Bdellovibrio bacteriovorus str. Tiberius: one gene and its partner. The protein of the gene in region 1 binds, or shares a complex with, the protein of each later gene. Links are inferred from orthologs where the notes say so. Each region holds a gene or a part of one and is shown on either strand. Other genes may lie near its edges. The genes, in order: nusB and rpsJ.

The links.
Region 2: the proteins of nusB (region 1) and rpsJ are in contact, whole or in part, in a solved structure (PDB 3D3B), measured with the Escherichia coli proteins. The link is inferred for Bdellovibrio bacteriovorus str. Tiberius from one-to-one orthologs.

Annotation. Positions count from the first base shown.
Region 1 is NC_019567.1:1,040,070-1,046,075, reverse strand. The notes cover bases 880-3,701. They hold nusB (transcription antitermination factor NusB), read left to right. Parts: upstream 880-1,997; coding sequence 1,998-2,405; downstream 2,406-3,701. Other genes in these bases: BDT_RS05090 (pyruvate, water dikinase regulatory protein), read left to right, coding at 3,491-3,701; BDT_RS05095 (GTP cyclohydrolase), read left to right, coding at 2,937-3,491; BDT_RS05100 (hypothetical protein), read left to right, coding at 2,405-2,857; nrdR (transcriptional regulator NrdR), read left to right, coding at 1,475-2,059; BDT_RS05115 (hypothetical protein), read right to left, coding at 880-1,327. In the rest of the region: BDT_RS05120 (RsmB/NOP family class I SAM-dependent RNA methyltransferase), read right to left, coding at 1-698; more of BDT_RS05115, read right to left, coding at 695-879; more of BDT_RS05090, read left to right, coding at 3,702-4,336; BDT_RS05085 (hypothetical protein), read right to left, coding at 4,353-4,742; BDT_RS05080 (hypothetical protein), read right to left, coding at 4,742-5,734; BDT_RS05075 (hypothetical protein), read right to left, coding at 5,816-6,006. UniProt on the Escherichia coli protein: Part of the processive rRNA transcription and antitermination complex (rrnTAC). The complex forms an RNA-chaperone ring around the RNA exit tunnel of RNA polymerase (RNAP).
Region 2 is NC_019567.1:3,056,211-3,062,235, reverse strand. Bases 1,322-4,162 are described here. They hold rpsJ (30S ribosomal protein S10), read left to right. Parts: upstream 1,322-2,503; coding sequence 2,504-2,821; downstream 2,822-4,162. Other genes in these bases: rplW (50S ribosomal protein L23), read left to right, coding at 4,124-4,162; rplD (50S ribosomal protein L4), read left to right, coding at 3,495-4,124; rplC (50S ribosomal protein L3), read left to right, coding at 2,831-3,493; fusA (elongation factor G), read left to right, coding at 1,322-2,296. In the rest of the region: rpsG (30S ribosomal protein S7), read left to right, coding at 1-181; more of fusA, read left to right, coding at 191-1,321; more of rplW, read left to right, coding at 4,163-4,402; rplB (50S ribosomal protein L2), read left to right, coding at 4,405-5,223; rpsS (30S ribosomal protein S19), read left to right, coding at 5,233-5,520; rplV (50S ribosomal protein L22), read left to right, coding at 5,533-5,865; rpsC (30S ribosomal protein S3), read left to right, coding at 5,868-6,025. UniProt on the Escherichia coli protein: Involved in the binding of tRNA to the ribosomes. Part of the processive rRNA transcription and antitermination complex (rrnTAC). The complex forms an RNA-chaperone ring around the RNA exit tunnel of RNA polymerase (RNAP).

The DNA of each region.
Region 1 (6,006 bases):
AAGCTCTTGCCGCCAGCACCAGCACAAGCGTCGATCACGCGGTGACCCGGTTCGATGCCCAACAAAGGCGCCACCATTTGGGAAGCGGCATCCTGAACTTCGAACAGACCCAGCTTGAAGGATTCGGTGATGAAGACGTTTTTACGTTCCACCAAACGAAGAGCGTTCGGCAGATCCGGGGAAACTTTTGTGGCATTGATGCCGTCTTTTTCCAAAGTTTTGATCAGCTCATCCGGAGTGGTTTTCAAAGTGTTGGTGCGCAGGAACACTTCCGCGGGCTTGTTCAGCGCGCGCATCGCATCCTTCCACTCTTCGCCCAGTTCCAGGGTGCCCCGTTCGTGCATCCAGTCCGGAATTGACTGAGCGATGGCGAATGAAGATACGTTCTTGTCACGGGCGATGACTTCTTTCGGATCAAGACCGTCAAGCTCTTCCCAGTCAGGCAGTTCGTTCCCGCCGCGCACCCAGTACGCGCCCCAGACTTTCCAAAGATCGTTGTCGTCAGCAAGGTGGGAAAGCAGACGCTCCCAGCGCACGATTTCGTAAACAGATTCAGCAAAGAAACGGCGGTCGCGGGAACCCCAGCGGGTGTTGGCCTTCAGGTGGCGCTGGATGACTTTGTCGGCATAGAAACCCTGTTCAAAGATTTCATCCAGAGCGGTGACGATTTCAGATACGAGATGCTTGTGAATTTTCAAAATGTAAACACCAGGCCAGTGGCCAAAAAGGTTCCGTTGAACTGCCCGGAGGACAGAATAAGAAGGTGGTTTTTTAAACCAGCTTCAATGAAGAATCCAGTGTTTTCAAAGATATTGAAGAATCGTGCCCCCGCAACAACCTGATAATCCAGGGACAGTGCAGATTTTCCAGAGGCCTGTTTAAAGAACACTCCCAAACCGGCACCCGCACCGAAATACAGCGGGAAACGCGAGGTCGCATCCGGGAACATGATCATCGGAACAAACGCCAGTTTATTCGGAGTTTCGCCCCCCAGGTCGTACTCGGAATAATCAATTCTTAGCAGCATGTCCATGGAGTTGTACCACTCGCCCACCCGGTAAGTGACGCCGAACTGGTTTTTACCCACATCGTCTTCCTGACCGTTCTTGCCCCAGTCATAGGATTGCGACGCCATGTAACGGCCAAAGTGCAAAGCCAGGTAATGATCCGACGGACCGCCGCCGGTATTGAACGAAGACGATGACGCCGTATCACGCGGCTGGAAGTACTTGGCGGCAGCATCACGGCCCACCACGGGCTGGGAGTCTTGGGCTGTGGCAATGGAGCTCAAAAACAAGGGCAAAATCAACGATAGAAAAGTCTTCACACGCACCTCAATTCTGGCTTCTATTCTATTCAGTTTTCCCTCTGGCGAGGAAGTCGTTGACACGCCAAGCCATCAACACTAGACCCATTGACTGAAAGCAGGCGCCTCCCTAATCTCCGGCTAGCTTTTTGGACGGGACTAAAGACTATGAAATGCCCTTTTTGCGGACATGCTGATGACAGAGTTTTGGATACCCGAGTGCAGAAGGACGGAAGCATCCGCCGCCGTCGTGAGTGCCTCGAGTGCAAAGCCCGTTTCTCGACTGTAGAAACGATCATGCTCGCGTTCCCGTTCATCATCAAAAAAGACGGCCGCCGCGAACCGTTCAGCAAAGAAAAAATCCTTAAGGGTCTTCAAGCCTCCTGTCAGAAGCGTCCGGTCAGTCTGGCGCAGATCGATGCGGTGGTTGAAAAGATCTCTGCCTGGGTGATCAACCGTGGCGAATCCGAGATCTCTTCCCGTCTGATCGGGAAAAAGGTCATGGCAGAACTAAAACAACTGGATGACGTTGCCTATATTCGCTTTGCAAGTGTATACAGAACCTTCAAAGACGTTCAGGAATTTGTGGAGACTCTGGAAGACGCTGAACTTCTTGATTTTGTCGACGCAAGTAATCCACAATTAAGCCTCACCGCTATGACATTTGTTGAAAGCGAGAAAAGTACGAACCATGAAACTGACAGCAAGACGCCAAGCCCGCGAACTCGCCCTCCAGGTCCTCTTTCAAACTGAGTTTGCTCCGCAGATCAGCTACCAAACCTTCCTGGAAGTGTTTGAGCAAAGTCTTGACCCCGAAGTGATCACTTATGCTGATCTTCTCGTGACCGGTGTGAAATCCAATAAAGAAGCGATTGATTCCAAGATTCAAGCCTCCAGCGCCCACTGGAAAGTGGAACGCATGGCGACCATCGACCGCAACATCCTGCGCATTGCCGTTTACGAAATGCGTTTTGCCGCAGACCCGATCAAAGAAAACATCGCCATCAATGAAGCGGTGGAAATCGCCAAAAAATACGGAACTTCCGATTCTGGCGGCTTCGTTAACGGACTTCTTGATCAAGTCGGCAAGGCTCACTAATGGCTCTTAGCGTACTTTCCCAGGCCAGCGCTCTGAACCCGGGTTCCGACCTGTGGATTGTGCCTGATCTGGAAAAGTCGCCGTGGACCGCGAAGCTGGATTGGTACCTGAATTTTCAGGTGTGCAAGTCTTCGCGCCATCAAACTCCGGCTCTGCCCGAATTTTTAGGTCTTGTTCTGGAACAGACCGAACTGAACAAGCCCGCCGTGCCTGCGATGTCTGTTCAGCCGCTGATGATCGCCTCTGACAAACTTTTGCCAAACAAATGGGTCGTGATCCTTCCCTGGAACGAAGACCTTACCCAGTGGACCGCCGAGATTTTCCGCATCTGGAAGAATCTGAACGAGCCCACTTTGCGCATCTTCATGCCACCTGGACAAAGTACCGGGAACCTGCAGATTGCGTGGCAGTCCCACCACCCGGTTCAGGAATTCACAGTCGTCCTTGATTAAACAAACGTTTCTCCCCACAATTAAATAAACCGCCATCACCAACATCATCATTTGGCGGAGCATCTTAGTGGGAGCGTTCATGGAGAAATTTTCGCAGTCTTTGGTGTCAACAATCACAAACCTTCAGAAACGACTAGAGTCTGTTCTGGACAATGATTTTGAAGCCAAGGTGGAAGCCTCTGAACGTCACGCTCACTTCGAGCCATCCCGCGATCTGTCTTTGGTGCGCGGCCTTTCTTTGGGTCTGCCGGAAGATCACATTGATCGTGCGATTGTGGTGTTCTCGCGTCTGGCATTGTTGTTTGATGCCGGCGTTATGCTGGAAAATCACGATGGTCAGTGGAAAGCGCAAGCTTACTTCCAAAAAGGTGCGACTCACCTTTTGAAAAACAATTCCAAATCCTTTGTTAAAATCCCGCCGATGAATCTTTTGTCTGTGCTGTCCACCGCATCCCAGCCGATGCTGGAAAAGCTGCAACTGCAACATCTGGATCCGGAAAACAAAACCTCCTGCCTTTTGATCAAAGCAAGCCCTGACTTTGCCTTTATTCTTTTCTCGGGCATGGCGGATCTGTGGCTGAAAGAACATGTCGAAAATGTGCGCCGTGCGCTGATCAACGGACTTGCTGACTGATGGACAGCGATAACAAAACCTACACCATCTATATTCTTTCCGACAGTACCGGTGAAACCGCGGCAACCATGATTCGCGCGGCTTTGGTTCAATACACCACCAAAGACGTTAATATCATCCGCTGTAAAAACGTGCGCACCGACACCCAGGCTGAAGCCGTTATCGAAGAATGCTTCGAACGCCGTGGGATGCTGGCCTACACCGTTGCCAGCCAGGGTCTGCGCGCCAAGATCCGCGAAATGGCTTCAGGCAAAGGCATTCCCTATTTTGACCTTCTGGGTCCGCTGCTTTCAACTTTGGACACTTTCTTTGGTCAGCATTCCGAAGACACCGTGGGCGCATTGCGTGCCGTGGATGAAAGATACTTCAAACGCATTGAAGCCATCGAATACACCGTAAAACACGACGACGGCAAAACCTTTGCCGAACTGGACAAAGCCGACATCGTCCTGGTCGGGATTTCCCGCACCAGTAAAACTCCGCTTTCCATCTTCCTGTCCCATAAGGGCTGGAAGGTTGCCAACGTGCCGCTGGTACTGGACACTCCCCTGCCAGAAGAATTGTTCAAGATCGATCAGCGTCGCATTGTGGGTTTGATCATCGATATGGATTCCCTGCAGCGTATCCGCAAAAGCCGTTTGGAAAAATTCGGCCAGGATCCGGGCGGATCCTATGCCTCGATGTCTCACATCGCCAAAGAAATCGAATACGCTGAAAAGATCTTTAAAGTGAACCGCCGCTGGCCCGTGTTTAACGTCACCGAACGCGCCCTGGAAGAAACCGCCAGCGAAATCGTGCGTATCATCGCCGCTCGCCTGGGTCTTCCTGACAGCGTTATCTTCTAGAACCTTTGCGGAGCCTTTAAAATTTGAACTTAATAGTTTGAATTTTGGCGGCTCCGTTTTCTTTTACAAAAACGACATAGCCGTGGGATTGTTTTTTTAGTCCGGTCAGCTGCATGCAGAAAGCCGTTTCACCCGCGACAGGTTTCATGGGCTGGATCGGCGCATTTTCTTCGCACTCTCGCACATCTGAAAAAGAAATACCCTGATCCAGAAACTGAATCATCTGAGCCTTCACCGCCGGAATAAGCTTTTCTGACAGTTCGGCATTGGCACAGCGTAAAAGATCCGCCTCTTTAGCCTTTTGGTTTTCGCAAGCACGGAAGGCCTTCCAGGTTTTACGGGCTTCCGTCACACTGACCTTTTCCCCTGCCGACCAGGCCAGGGACAGCATCAACAGATAAACCATTACTGCGCCCCTTTCTTTTTCTTTTCACCGAAAAGCTTAAACAGCAGATAATCTCCGCCACCGGACATCGCGGCCTGAGCGGTGTCGATCACGTCTTTGGTGGTCATCGGCGAGGCTTTTTCAATCTGGGAACTTCCCGTCCCCAGACACAGCGGATGCAACAAGAATGCGGATTTATCCCCGTGGTTTTTTTTGGCCGTAGCACAGGCGTTCGCATCCACCGGACAGTTCAGGTTCCATTTTTTGGTGACCGCTGTGATACGATCATGAATTTCCTGATCTGCAAAACTGCTGCAATTGATCGTTTCATCCATCACGGGTTCAAAATAATTGGCCAGATCAAATTCGCGGTTCTTTTCAAACTTTCCGTTTTTACAGACGATGAACGGCGGGGCCCCGTCAAACAGATCGCGCCAGAAATAAAGACCTTTATAGTTTGCCATCAGATCGGCATAAGATTTCACGCCCGGGCGCTGCAACCCCCACGTCGCATTTTCCTGCATGACGCCAACTTCAAGGGCCTTTTTTACTTTATCGGCCGGAAGCTTTGCATCCTGACCGACCATGTCCCAGTACATGGAACCGTGAGAAAAGAAATGGTCGATCTTATCAAACCCCACAAAGAAGGTTTGCCCTTTCACCTGCACTTTCGCACTTTGCGAGAAATAAAGCTGCGTGTATGGTCTTCCCGCCGCATAAGGAACTTCGGAGTGATGTTTGGGACCGGCCTGCGGCACATTGAAATACAGAGCTTTGGTGATTTGCGGAAGATTGCGATCCAGATCGTCTTCCAGGTATTTTAAAAATCTTTTTCGATCACAGGATTTGCTGCTGTAATTATAGTTATCAAGCGCCATCGCCAAAATGGAATTCACCACGCGATTGATTTCGGCATTGGCCACCACCGCATTCTTGTCACGACGGGCGGAAAAATTGTCAGGCTCCCCTGCAAAGACGCTCCAAGAAAATAAGAAGACCAAAAAAAATGCCATTGGTTTTATTATCCAATGGCATCGTCATTTTTCCCAAGCTTGTTGGCAGACCCTAAACAGAATCAGACCTTGGTACTACGGCTAGGGCTGCTGGCCACGCTTTCCGGCCCACAGTTCAATTCCTTCAGGGGTCAGAACCAGTTTGAAGCTATCTTCCATAGAGCTTTCAAAGACCATTTCAAAAGACTGCGGGAACTCATTCGTCGCCACCACCGCCTTCACGCTGCGACCCTGGATTTTTACGATGTCCGATGGAAGAAAGCGAATGGTGC
Region 2 (6,025 bases), 2.0 Mb from region 1 along the record:
GGCTTTGGCTATGCGTTGGTTGGTTGAGTACTCTCGCGAGCGCGGTGAGAAAGACATGGCGAAACGTTTGGCTGGCGAATTCTTGGACGCGTACAATAATAGAGGAAATGCTATTAAGAAGAAAGACGACGTTCACAGAATGGCTGAATCCAACAAGGCATTCTCTCACTACAATTGGTAATCTGTTCAGATGTCAGCTAAAGATCCTAAAGTTGTAGCTGATCTCAAGTACACTCGTAATATCGGCATCATGGCTCACATCGATGCCGGTAAGACGACCACCACCGAACGCATTCTTTACTATACAGGTAAAAGTCATAAAATCGGCGAGGTCCATGATGGTGATGCCACCATGGACTGGATGGTTCAAGAGCAAGAGCGCGGTATCACTATCACCTCTGCTGCGACCATGGCGTTCTGGAAAGATCACAGAATCAACATCATCGATACTCCGGGCCACGTTGACTTCACTATTGAAGTTGAGCGTTCTTTGCGTGTATTGGATGGCGCGATCGCTGTTTTCGACGGTGTGAATGGGGTTGAACCTCAGTCCGAAACCGTTTGGAAGCAAGCCGACAAATATAAAGTTCCCCGCATTTGCTTCGTTAATAAAATGGACCGTGTTGGTGCTGACTTTGTGATGTCCTTTGGGACGATCAAAGAAAAGCTGAACGCGAACCCAATCCCTGTGCAGGTTCCAATCGGCATGGAAGACACTTTCCGTGGTGTTGTTGATCTATTGGAAAACCGCGCTTACATGTGGGATCAGTCCGGAATGGGTGACCATTTCGAAATCACCGATGTTCCCAATGACATGCAAGAGGAAGTAAACCGCTTCCGTACTGAGGTCATTGAGAAGATCGTTGAATTTGAAGACGAACTTCTTGAGAAATATCTCAATGGAGAAGAAGTCACTGTGCCAGAGCTTAAACGTGCTTTGCGCAAAGGGACTCTTGAATTGAAAGCCTTCCCGGTATTCTGTGGAGCCGCTTTCAAAAACAAAGGTGTTCAGCCTTTGTTGGATGGGGTCATTGACTACCTTCCGTCGCCTCTGGAAGTGCCTGCAATCGTGGGCCACGATCCTGAGCGTCCTGATAAAGAAATCATCTGTAAAACTGAATTCGATGCTCACGCGGCTGCTTTGGCTTTCAAAATCGCCAACGATCCGTTTGCCGGCACTTTGACTTATATCCGTGTTTATTCCGGTGAAGTGAAGGTCGGGGAGCAGCTTTTGAATCCGCGCACTCAGAAAAAAGAGCGCATCCAGAAGCTGGTGAAAATGCATGCGAATTCCCGTGAAGAAATCAACAGCCTGAAGGCTGGTGATATCGGTGCGGTTATCGGTCTTAAGTTCACAGGTACTGGGGACACTCTGTGTGAAAGCTCTCATGCTGTGGTTCTTGAGGCGATCACATTCCCAGAGCCGGTTATTTCCGTGGCGGTAGAGGCGAAGTCCTCTGCGGACCAGGAAAAAATGCTGGCCGGCCTGGCTAAACTTGAAAAAGAAGATCCATCCTGCCGTCTGCGCACGGATCCTGAAACAGGGCAAATCCTGCTTTCTGGTATGGGTGAATTGCATTTGGAAATTCTTGTGGATCGCCTGCTTCGTGAGCATAAGATCCAGGCCAATGTGGGTAAGCCGCAGGTTTCCTATCGTGAAACCATCACGGCTGCAGCCAAGGCAGAGCACGTTTACGAGCGTGAGATTGCCGGTGAAACTCACTTTGCCAAAGTCTCCCTTTCCATCGAGCCTATTTCTCAGGCGGATGGTATCCAGTTCATCAGTAAAGTGGCTGTGTCTAAAGAATTTACAGCCCCTATGTTGAAGGCTGCTGAATCGGGCTTCCGTGAAGCTTCCGAAGTCGGTCCTTTGGCAAGTTGTTCGATGCTGGGTATTAAGGGGACCTTAAATTCAGTTGAAGTTCGTCCCGATTCCTCCAGCGAAATGGCCTTTAAGGCGGCTGTTTCCCTGGCATTCCGGGATGCGGTTAAGGCGGCCTCTGTAGAGCTTTTGGAGCCTATCTTCAAACTAGAGGTCACTTGTCCGGATGACTTCGTCGGGAACATCGTGGGCGATTTGAATGCCCGCCGTGGGAAAATCCTGGCGATGAATGTGAAGCAGGGTGGTGGTCAGGTTATTTCGGCCGAAGCCCCTCTGGCGAGTCTGTTTGGTTATGCGACGGATGTCCGCAGTTTGAGCCAAGGACGAGCAAGCTTCAGTATGGAATTTTTGGAATATGCCATTGTGCCTGCGAAGGTAAAAACGGACATTCTCCATAAAATGGGAAGATATTAAAAAAAATAATATTTCCCTTTGACATTAGATTTCAAAGTGCGCATACTCGCGCACTCATAGCGTCTATATCTACAAAAAACCCCCCGCGTTGAAGGCGATTCAGGCCGCAAGGGCTAATTCGGGGCAAGTTTTCGATGGGATCAGGACGTTGAACGTTAACAAATTTGCTAGTAATTACGATACTTTATAAAAGAGAAGAGTGTCCATATGCAAAGTCAGAAGATTAGAATCAGATTGAAGGCATTCGATCATAAATTGCTTGACCAGTCGACGAAAGAAATCGTTGAGACTGCTCGTCGTACAGGCGCTAAAGTTGCGGGTCCAATTCCCTTGCCTACTCGCATCAACCGCTACACTGTATTGCGTTCTCCGCACGTAGATAAAAAATCTCGTGAACAATTCGAAGTGAGAACTCACAAGCGTATGCTCGATATTTTAGAACCAACTCAACAGACAGTAGATCAACTTATGAAGTTGGATCTTTCTGCTGGTGTAGATGTTGAAATCAAACTTTCTGCGGTTTAGAGGTAAGACGTGAGCGAAACTACAGAAACTCAAAATACTGCAGGTCTGAAATTGAACGGCCTGTTCGCCTTCAAAGAAGGTATGGCTACTATCTATAACGAGAACGGCGAAGCTGTTCCTGTTACTGTTCTTCGTTATGAGCCTTGGTTTGTTTCTCAAATCAAGACTAACGAAGCTGATGGTTACGAAGCTATCCAGGTAGCTTGCCACCCTAAAAAAGCTAAAAACTCCAACAAAGCAGAAAAAGGTCACCTTGAAAAAGCTGGCTTCGAGAATGGCGCTCAGTTCGTAAAAGAACTTCGTCAAGCTCCACCGGAAGGTACTGTTGTTGGCGCGCAAATCTCTATCGACAGCTTGGTTAAAGGTGATTTCGTAAAAATCACTTCCAAGTCTAAAGGTAAAGGTTTCGCTGGTTCCGTGAAGCGTTGGGGCTTCGCAGGTGGTCCTGCATCCCACGGTTCTAAATTCCACCGTCGTCCGGGTTCTTCTGGTAACAGAACATGGCCAGGTCGCGTAATGCCGGGTAAGAAATTCCCAGGTCATTTGGGTGCTGAAACTGTCACTGTTAAGAACGTCGAAGTTGTTCAGATTATCGCTGAAGAAAACGTTCTGATGGTAAAAGGGCCAGTTCCAGGTGCTAGAAACACTTTGGTTAAGTTGGTGAGAGAATAGTATGGCAACAGTAAATGTATTGAACTGGAAAAAAGAAAAAGTTGGCTCCGTTGAGCTTGCTGCTGACGTGTTCGAAACTCCTGTTAAAAAGGAAGTTCTTCACACAGTAGTTCAATGGCAATTGGCGGCTCGTCGTCAAGGCACTCACATGACTAAGACCAAAGGTCTTGTGTCTGGTGGTGGTAAAAAGCCGTTTAAACAAAAAGGTACTGGTGGAGCTCGTCAAGGTTCCAGCCGTTCTATCTTGATGCCAGGTGGTGGTACCGCTTTCGGTCCTCAGCCTCGCAGCTACGCTTTCGTTCTGCCTAAAAAAGTTCGTCGTTTGGGTCTGAGCATGGCACTTTCTCACCTTCAAAAAGAAGGCAAACTGTTCATCGTGGACAGCATGGCTTCTGAAGGTAAAACTGCTGAGCTTAACAAACGTTTGGCTGCTTTCGGTTTGAAGAAGGCTGTATTGGTTGACTCTGTAGTTGATGACAAATTCAACCGTGCTTCCAAGAATCTTCCAACATTCAAATACTTCCCAGTTGAAGGTTTGAACGTGTTTGATCTATTGAAGTACGACGCTGCTGTTATCACTAAAGATTCTGTGGCTAAAATCGTAGATCGTTGTTCATTGGAGAAGGCGTAATGAAACAAGTAATTAAAGCCCCTCTCATTACTGAGAAAAATACTTATCACAACGCTGCTGGTGTTTACGTGTTCGAAGTGGATATGAAATCCTCTAAAACAGAAGTAAAAGCCGCTGTTGAGAAAAACTTTAAAGTTAAAGTTGATAGCGTTAGAACTAGCGTCTGCCGCGGTCACTCTAAGCAAACTAAATTCGGTCTAACCAAGGTCGCTTACTGGAAGAAAGCTTACGTTAAGCTTGCTGAAGGTGAGAAGATCGCTCTTTTTGAGGGAGTATAAAGATGGGTATTAAAACATTTGCCCCACGCTCTCATGGTCGCAGAGGAATGACTGGTTTCGATTTCAAAGAAATCACTAAGACTACTCCAGAGAAGTCTTTGCTAGCTCCTCTTAAGAAACAAGCTGCGCGTAACAATCACGGTCAAATCACTATTCGTCACCAAGGTGGCGGTCATAAGAGAAAATACCGTTTGGTTGATTTCAAGCGTAACAAGCTTGAAGTTGCAGCAAAAGTTATCGCGATCGAGTACGATCCGAACAGAACTTGCCGTATTGCTCTGATCTCCTACATCGATGGCGCTAAGGCTTATATCCTTGCTCCAGTAGGTTTGAATGTTGGCGATACTGTTATTTCTTCTGATAAAGCCGACATCAAACCAGGTAACTCTATGACTCTTGGTGCGATCCCAGTTGGTACTGTGATTCACAATGTTGAATTGCGTCCAGGCAAAGGTGGTCAAATCTGCCGTGGTGCTGGTGCAAGCGCAACTCTTGCTGGTAAAGGCGACAAGTACTGCCAAGTACGTATGCCATCCGGTGAGTTGAAACAAGTATTGACAGTTTGCCGTGCTTCTATCGGTCAAGTTGGTAACACTGACAATGAAAACATCAATCTAGGTAAAGCAGGTCGCTCTCGTTGGAGAGGTATCCGTCCTTCTGTACGTGGTATGCACATGAATCCAGTTGATCACCCACTCGGTGGTGGTGAAGGCGTTGGTAAAGGGCATCACCCGGTAACTCCTTGGGGTCAACCTTGTAAGGGGTTCAAAACTAGAAACAATAAGAGAACCAACTCTTCAATCATCAAGAGACGTAAGTAGGAGTAAAAGGTGGCACGCTCAATTAAAAAAGGTCCATTCGTCGATACTCATGTTCAGAAGAAAATCGACAATGCACTTGAGAAAAATGATAAAAAAGTTATTAAAACTTGGTCTCGCCGCTCAACAATTCTTCCAGAGACAATTGGACTGACATTCGCAGTTCATAACGGAAGAAAGTTCGTTCCTGTATACATCACAGAGAACATGATTGGTCACAAACTCGGCGAGTTTGCTCCAACCAGAACTTTCCACGGTCACGCTGAGAAGAAAGCCGCTGCTCCTGCTGCGAAGAAGTAATAGAGGTTTATTATGGAAGTTAAAGCAAGCTTGAAATATGCAAGAGTTGGCGCTCAGAAAGCAAGATTGGTTGTAGACCTTGTTCGCGGTAAAGACGTGAACGAGGCTGTAAAAACCCTTACTTTCCTGAACAAAAAAACCGCAGGTATGGTAAAAAAGTTGATCGAATCAGCTGTTGCCAATGCTGAATACAAAAAGGTTATGGATGTAGACAGCCTTTATGTTAAAGCTATCTGGGTTGATCAAGGTCCGGTTCTTAAAAGATTCCGTCCTCGTGCGCAAGGTCGCGCGTTCGGTGTTCGTAAGAAGACCAGCCACATTAACGTAGTACTCGAGGAGAAATAGTCGTGGGTCAGAAGGTTAATCCAATTGGTCTAAGAGTCGGTGTTATCAGAACTTGGGATTCTCGCTGGTATGCGAAGGGTCAACAATATTATGAAAACCTCCACGAAGACATCCGTTTGAGAAAGTTCCTTAAGGATAAACTTAAGAACGCGGGTGTAGC